2 regions of the Paenalkalicoccus suaedae genome follow, and region 2 is predicted to be linked to the other one. Evidence: predicted binding sites of a transcription regulator. Region 2 holds the regulator's gene; the other holds the start of a gene.
The links. Region 2 encodes Rex, which represses fermentation and respiration genes when NADH is low (regulators of the CRP and FNR family bind a similar motif). Its sites were predicted from a motif close to TTGTGAAATATTTCACAA; they were not measured.

Region 1 (4,218 bases), 1.2 Mb from region 2:
GTCGAATAACGCCGAAGCATAACGGAAGCCTATTGGATCTCTTCTCATAGGTTTCCGCCTACTTCTTTAAGCGTTTCCTGGATGAGTCGCTCTTGCTCCTTCTCATCTAGCTCCTTCTCAATAACCTTCGATGCGATAAGAACAGATAGTGTCGAAACTTGCTCACGAAGCGCGGAGATCGCTTGCTCCTTTTCCGTGTTAATTTCTTTCACTGCATTATCTTTCATTCGCTCTGCTTCAAGACGTGCATTTTTGATAACATCTTGCGCTTGCTGATCGCTCATCTTCTTCGCATTTTCCACGATTTCTTTCGCTTCCATACGAGCCGCTTGAATAGCTTCGCGCTGCTCCTCTAAGTATTTCTCAGATTCTTCGCGATTCTTTTCAGCGGAAGCGATTTGATCAGCAACGTGTTTTTCGCGCGTTTCCATCATATTCATGACAGGTCCAAACGCAAACTTTTTAAGTAATAGTAGAAGTACACCGAACGCAACTAGTTGGTACAGCGCATTCCACCATGCAATTTCAGTTATATCAAACAACGTTGTCGCCTCCTTTTCACTCCATCATCGATACAAAAGGAATGGCGAAGAGTGTAAAAGTACGTTCTCCGCCATGTGCCTGTAGGCGTCTATCGCCTATTAAATGTTACCTAATAATAAGAACGCAATTACGATTGCGAAGATAGGTAGTGCCTCTACTAACGGTACACCGATGAACATGATTGTTTGTAGTGGACCGCGCATTTCTGGCTGACGAGTTACTCCCTGAAGTGTGTTAGCAACAACGATTGCTACCCCGAATGCTCCTGCGATCGCTGCTAAACCTGCTACAATACCTACTGCAATAGCTACTAAACCCATAATAAAAAATCCTCCTCTAAGATACTTGAAATTATTGTTTGCTTTATTAAATAATTCGCCCTAAGCTAGAGCGCTTATTTACAGAAAATTAGTGCTCTTCGTTCACTTTGTGTGCCATGTAAACCATCGTCAGCATACAGAAGATGAATGCCTGAAGGGATCCGATGAAGACACTGAATGCCTGGAAGATAACAAGTGGCGCAAACGCCCCGATCATCCAGAAGATACCTGATGTACCTAGACCAACTAACATCATAAGGATAACTTCCTTCGCATAGATGTTAGCGTAAAGACGCATACCTAGCGTTAATGTGTTGGCAAAGTCCTCAATCACCTTAAACGGTGCCATAAAGAAGGCTGGTCGGAAATAATCCTTCCCGTATTCCTTAGGTCCTTTGAGCTTGATACCGTAAATGTGTGTAAGGATAATGATAAATGCTGCTAATGAAATCGTTAATACTGGATTTGACGTTGGAGAGTTCCACCAAACATAGTGATCTCCACTAGTCGCAAGCTCGAACGGTACCCCTAGCATATTTGCCACGAAAACATACAGGATTAACGTAAGTCCTAACATAATGAAGCGTGAGCCGGTTTTCCAGTCCATATTTGCGCTAATAATGTTTTTAACAAATTGGACAAGATACTCAAGCGCATTTTGTGCTCCGGTCGGATACATTTGGATTTTACGTGACATGAAGAAACACACGAAAAATACAATTGCCATAGAGACAGTAACCATGAGCATATTAGGTACGTTAAGCGGAATACCTAGGATATCAATCATGTAATATTGTGTATCCAATCTTGTTTTCACCTCTCTCTCTGATGCATTGAAAGCCCCAACTGACAGCAGAAGCCCACGTTATCGTAAATGCTTAATTTGTAAAATCGGATCAATAAGAAGGATGACATACGTGACAGCAAGTCCGACAATAACGCCCGTTAAATCAAAGACATTTGGGAACTGCTGTGCAAGTACTAGTGCCACTACAACGATCATCAATCTTCCTACGGTCCCGATTGAGAAACGATACTTGCGGTCTGCCTGCATCTGGCTAATGCGCTTCACCTGAAAATATGTAGTAATAAGATTCAGTAAACTAAAGCTCGCACCAAGGGCAACTCCGAAAAAGAATCGTGACATGGAGGTCATAACTGCGATGACGACAAGCACGGCAATAATAATCAGCGTATACGTGACATAACGCTTTGCTATGCGTTTATAGTCATTCATCATGTAGAATCGTCCTCCAAAAACTGTTGCACCGTCTTGTAGATGCCATAAGATGTAACGACTAAGCCAATGAGAAACCCGAGCACAAGAAACAGGCCGCTGCCGTCATAACGGCTGTCGAGCCACAAGCCAACTATAACGCCTAACAGAACTCCCCCGATTGTATACGCCGAGATTGTTGACATAAGAGCAAATGCTTTCATTGCCTTTCTGTTGCGTGGTTGTTGTGCCATTTGTATACGTCCTCATTTCACTTTTGCGCACCATACAACTTATACCATGTGTTATCGTACAATAGTCGCCCATGAGTGTCAACCTCATGAAAGCGCGTCCACCCTACGCTCACAAAGCATATACCGTTTTCATTTCTCCTATGTAAAAATGTGAGAAAATCCTGTGTGCACGCTTTCTATTATACATAAGTTTGTGAAAAATGTCTGTTATATTTGTAAGAAATTTAATTGTGAATTTTTTGTGAAAAGATAGCCGTGCCATAGGTTTAATGGCACGGCTCTAACGGTTTAGATAAACCTCTTTATTTTGTGATTAAGGAGTGCTTAACGCTTCTGCTCCAACTAGATAGACTTCTTCCATGCCATCGCTTTCTGCTCCCTTTGTTGCTGTTAGCGAAACAATATACGTTCCTGCTCCAACGTCCACATCCACGCTCGTTCGATAAATCCCTCGCTTTACCTGCTTTTCGTCATGAAGCACACCAATAAAGCTACGTGTCACGGAATCATAAAGCGTAACCTGAACATGATCTGCTCCTTCTGGTAAGTAAGCTTCTACAGATAGTCCTCCATGCTCTTCCTGCTGAAGCATGAATGACGTGACGCGAGGATAATCTGGTTCATCCACGATCCATGAGATAGGAACGTCAATCGCCTCATCACTATCAACGATGTTTGCTTGTAACCAAGCTGTATGAATCCCTGCTACCTGCGCTTGTAACGAGACAGGCAACGTCACTTTTTTCGTCTCTCCTGCAGAAAGGGTGACCTCTAATGCGTCCGTTATTTCTGATGTGATACGCAAGGTTTGAGGAGTGTCCGTCACATTTTGCATATGAAGCGTAAAGGGTTGATTATCTCGAAGTGGCTCTGGCGTCAAGAGAATGGTGGCGTCGAGCGCGGCGTTAATATCGAGTCTGCCTGCTCCTTGCGCGTAGGCTGGGAGTGGATCTCCTTGGTCATCTGTGAGTAGTTTGGCGGAATTAATGAGTGCTGCTTTGATTTGCTCTGGGGTCCAGTCGGGGTGCTTTTCTAAAAGCAGTGCTGCCGCTCCAGCTACGTGTGGCGCTGCCATACTTGTGCCGTTTAAGCTTGTATATCCATTTGGGGTAGTGCTATCAATTTGCACACCTGGTGCTACTAGGTCTGGCTTCATTTCCCACGTGTGGGTGACTGGTCCTCGGGAGCTAAAGGGGGCTACGGTGTCTACGACGAGGTGATAAATGGTGCGAAGGGGTTTTTTACTATCTTGGATAAGCTTGGCTTGATCATTCGTAATTGAGGCCACTGGCAGGTTGATGGATTCTTCGAGCATACCAGCAAAAATGCCTTCTCGATTATTTGCAATAAGGAGTGCTTTCGCTCCATTTGCTTTTGCAAAGTTTGCTTTATCCGTAAAGCTGATGCGCCCTCGCTTCACGAGTACAATTTTCCCAGCCACGTCCGCACTTTCGTAATCCGCTTCCTCGCCATAATCTAACGAAACGATCTCATAAGCGCGGGTGAGGGTCCACGGCGCTGCGCGAAGCATTGGCTCGAGAGGAATTTCTTTGTCATTTACGTGAATCGATGGGAGCCTAAGTGGTGGTGTCGAGGCTCCCACGGAGATGGCTTTTGAGGACGTTCCCGGAGATCCAACACTCCATAGACCAGGACCACTGTTGCCACTTGACGTGACGGCCACGATCCCTTTGTCTACGACTCGATCCAGAGCAACACTCGTTGGCCAGTCTGGTCCATTAACCGCATTCCCTAAAGAAAGGTTAATGACATCGACACCCTCTTTGACTGCTGCATCAATAGCTCGAAGCACCTGCTCTGTCGTCCCCATCCCCATAGGACCGAGAGCGCGATACACGTAAAGATCCGCTTCAGGCGCAACTCC
Region 2 (4,218 bases):
CCTCCGGATCAACAAGCTTCGCTTCTAGTTCTTCGATCACCGTTTCCTTCTGCTCAATCGCATTTTCTAGCTCTTCAATGCGACGCTTTCGCTGACGTTCGTTCTTTTGCTTCGCCTTGTTTTCCTGATAGTCGGATTTAGAAGAAGGAGTAGCCTGCACGTCTGAAACCGCCGGCTTATTTTCCTCCTCGGCAAGACGCTTTAGCTCAGCCTGCTCGAGCTTCTTTTGCACGTAGTAATCGTAGTCGCCGAGATAGCTTGTGACGCCAGTTGGCGAGAGCTCGGCTACACGCGTCGCCATACGATTGACGAAATATCGGTCGTGCGAGACGAAAATAATCGTGCCTGGATAGCTAATCAAGGCTTCCTCGAGCACCTCTTTACTATCGAGATCCAAGTGGTTCGTCGGCTCATCGAGAATGAGGACATTAGCCTTTTGCATCATCAGTTTTGAGAGTGCAAGACGCGCCTTCTCGCCACCGCTTAAATCTTGGACATTTTTTAGCACATCGTCGCCACTAAATAAGAAATTCCCAAGTACCGTACGAATATCCTTCTCCGGCGTTTGTGGATAATCGTCCCACAGCTCCTGTAAGACGGTCTTTGACGAATGGAGCTCCGTTTGTTCCTGATCGTAGTAGCCAATTTCCACGTTACTACCGTAATGAATCGATCCTGCGAGCGGCTTTAACTTCTTTACGATCGCCTTTAACAGCGTCGATTTCCCAATCCCGTTCGGACCAATGAGCGCTAAACTCTCGCCGCGCGATAGATCGAGCGAAAGGTTCGTCACAAGCGCCTCATCCGTGTACCCGAGTGAGAGGCTATCAATCTTCATGACATCATTACCCGTCTGCTTCGTAATCCCAAACGAGAACTGCGCAGACTTATCGTCCGACCGCGGCCGATCCATGCGCTCCATACGATCAAGCTGCTTACGACGACTCTTCGCACGGTTACTCGTCGACGCACGCGCCAAGTTACGTTGCACAAAATCCTCGAGCTTCTTAATCTCACCCTGCTGCTTCTCAAACAGCTTCCACTCCTGCTCCTCAAGCTTCGCGGCCTCATCTAAATACGATGAATAGTTCCCGACGAATCGGCGCGTCTGGCGGAACGACAGCTCGTACACGACCCCTACAACCTTATCTAAAAAGTATCTATCGTGAGAAACAATCAAAACAGCTCCGTCATAAGCGGACAAATAGCCTTCTAGCCACGTCAACGTGTCGATGTCCAAATGGTTTGTTGGCTCGTCTAAAATGAGCAGGTCCGGCTTAGAGAGCAGAAGCTTTCCTAAAGCAAGGCGCGTTTTTTGCCCTCCACTAAGAGACTCAACCGGTGTATCATAATCAAACGAAGTAAAGTGAAGTCCTGATAAAATACTGCGAATGTCAGCTTCATATTGAAACCCTCCACGAGCCTGGAAGTCGAGCTGAAGCTGGTCATATTCCTTTAAAATCTTTTCATAGTCCTCTTGCATCGGATCGCTCATTCGCTCCTCTAACTTGCGAAGCGTCTTCTCCATGTTTCTCACCTCGGTAAAGACGGTGAGCATCTCATCCCAGATCGAGCGGGAGGTCTCGAGGCCGCTGTCCTGAGCGAGATAGCCGATCGTGGTCTCCTTTGGAATCATGAGCGTGCCACTATCATAGTTCATCTCACCGGCGATCACCTTTAAGAGGGTGGACTTGCCGGCGCCGTTGCGACCAACAAGTGCCACGCGCTCGCGACTTTTAATTTCCAATTTCACATTTGATAAAATTTGCTCGGATCCAAAGAATTTGGATAGCTGAGCGCACTGTAATAAAATCATAGCTAGGTCATCCTCACGTTATAGTCTACGTTAAGCGTACAGGAAGTGTTGTGCCTCTGGCAACTATTCAATGACCAAGATCTCTGCACAGGGACACAAAATAGTGTAGAATAGAACGTGACTGCGGAAATATCGCAAAAAACTGGATTGTGAAGGTTATTACATATATACTGCTAGATAGGATGCTTACTTTAGTAAGCTATTTGTCACTTAAAAGATTGGAAGCGTTATCAACCTAGCAGGCTAATGTTTTACTTATATAATGTTAAAAGCTTTATTACAGGGGGCATACAAGATGGATATGGATCAAGCGAAAATTCCACAGGCAACGGCAAAGCGACTGCCGTTATACTATCGATTTCTTGAAGGACTCCAGACGTCAGGCAAAACGAGAGTGTCGTCGTCTGAATTAAGTGAAGCGGTGAAGGTCGATTCGGCCACCATTCGCCGCGACTTCTCGTACTTTGGCGCATTAGGGAAGAAGGGCTACGGCTACAACGTCAATTACCTCCTCTCCTTTTTCCGCAAAACACTCGATCAAGACGAGCTTACAAAAGTAGCACTCGTCGGCGTCGGTAACCTAGGCACAGCCTTTTTAAAGTACAACTTCAGTAAGAGCAATAACACACGCATTGAGATGGCCTTTGATGTGGACGAAAATACAGTCGGCACGGTCATTGGCGATGTACCTGTACATCATTTTGATGATTTAAAGCGTCATATTGAAGGGAACTTAGACGTTGCAATCTTAACGGTCCCATCAAGTGCAGCGCAGGGGATTGCGGAGAAGCTAGTGGAAGCTGGCATCAAGGGTATTCTGAATTTCACTCCAGCGAGACTGTCTGTACCGGACGATGTTCGTGTGCATCATATTGATCTGTCGGTAGAGTTGCAGTCACTTGTTTATTTCTTAAAGCACTATCCGTTGTCGTCGAATTAAGGGAGGGTCCGAGCCTATGTGGTTCGGGCTTTTTTGTTTGGGGTTAAGGGAAAGAGCAAGATCAAGGTCAAGGTCAAGTGCTGTCACCTTCGGTGCCCCTGCGCGGCGGGCGCAACTACCGGTGGTGGCTTGCTCAACTATTTCGCCCGTCCAGGGGACGTGCGAAAGGATTTTCGCCGCGCGTAAGTGCTACCACTGGTAATACGCGCCCGCCGCTTCGGAGCACCTACGGCGACGGTAAATGGATTGATACGTTCACTTTCTCTTTCCCTTCACAGTCCATCAGTAAGGCACCATCAGTTGCTCAACTGCCACTTATAAAAGAGCGCACGAAGAAACAAGTGAAGCGAACGGTTTGTGTTGTGAAGAGAAGCGGTGACGAAGTGAAGGGAAAGCTGCTAGTTGTGATGTGAAACGTGGTAGAAATGACGAGCAAGTAAGAAGTGAAGCGAACGGTTTGCGTTGTGAAGAGAAGCGGTAATGAAATGAAGAGAAAATTGCCAGTTGTGATGCGAACCGTGGTAGAAGTGACGAGAAAGCAAAATGGAAACACAAACTATCATGAACATCTCTAAGTAATCTGGCATTCCCCAATAGAAGCTCAAGAGGCGGCAGACTCGGAGGACATTCGGAGACAATTAGCAGGAATTGGCTAGGGATGAGACCCCACAGAGATGCGTTTAGGAGGAGACGACAGTCGACTCCTGCAGCACGAGGAGGCTCAGACCTAGACCCTGCTAATGTCGTAGAGTGTCCGCAGAGCTGACGACTCAAACCTGATACTCTACCAAAACCGAAAGTAACAGATTGGCACTTCGGCATCTAAATAAGGTCTAGCTCCAAGAGCTAGACGCCCTAAACAAGTTGGCACTTATTCACTTAGCTCGAAGAGCTAAAAGCACTAAATTAGTTAGCAGTTATTCATCTAGCAAGTAAACCAAACACCTCGTAAGCAACTTTCACCCCAACATGGTATGATAGAGGAATATTACTGATTCGGAACTCGAAAGAAACCTTCAATCTAAACACACTTATATAAGCACTAACCAAACCATCACCACCGCGAACCAACTTCAAAAAAGGAGAACACCATGGCTAAAATCCCACAGAAATGGCTCGTTGTCATTTCCGTTCTACTCGGAACATTCACCATCATATTAAATAACAGTATGCTAAATCCCGCCGTGCCACAGCTAATGCGCGTCTTTGACTCCGATGCCGTTGCAACGGGCTGGGTCATTACGATCTTTATGGTCACAATGGGGATGACGATGCCGCTAACCGGCTACCTCGGAGATAAAATCGGTAAAAAGCAACTCTTTTTGATCGGACTTACGATCTTTACCATCGGATCCGTACTAGGCTCTCTATCTTGGAATCTACCATCTCTCATTACATTCCGAGGCCTGCAGGGAATCGGAGGTGGCGTGATGATGCCACTGTCACTCGCGCTTATTTTCGA

Region 1: a site for Rex is predicted at 2,562-2,579, ahead of FLK61_RS17960 (AtpZ/AtpI family protein). Genes of this name have one in related genera too.

The regions. Positions count from the first base shown of each region.
Region 1 is NZ_CP041372.2:3,517,131-3,521,348, forward strand. It holds gene FLK61_RS17935 (F0F1 ATP synthase subunit delta) at 1-48, opposite strand, end outside; gene atpF (F0F1 ATP synthase subunit B) at 45-542, opposite strand; gene atpE (F0F1 ATP synthase subunit C) at 642-863, opposite strand; gene atpB (F0F1 ATP synthase subunit A) at 952-1,650, opposite strand; gene FLK61_RS17955 (ATP synthase subunit I) at 1,729-2,103, opposite strand; gene FLK61_RS17960 (AtpZ/AtpI family protein) at 2,100-2,333, opposite strand; gene FLK61_RS20270 (S8 family serine peptidase) at 2,647-4,218, opposite strand, start outside.
Region 2 is NZ_CP041372.2:719,973-724,190, forward strand. It holds gene FLK61_RS04125 (ABC-F family ATP-binding cassette domain-containing protein) at 1-1,816, opposite strand, end outside; gene FLK61_RS04130 (redox-sensing transcriptional repressor Rex) at 2,112-2,756, shown strand; partial or broken gene FLK61_RS04135 (MFS transporter) at 3,848-4,218, shown strand, end outside.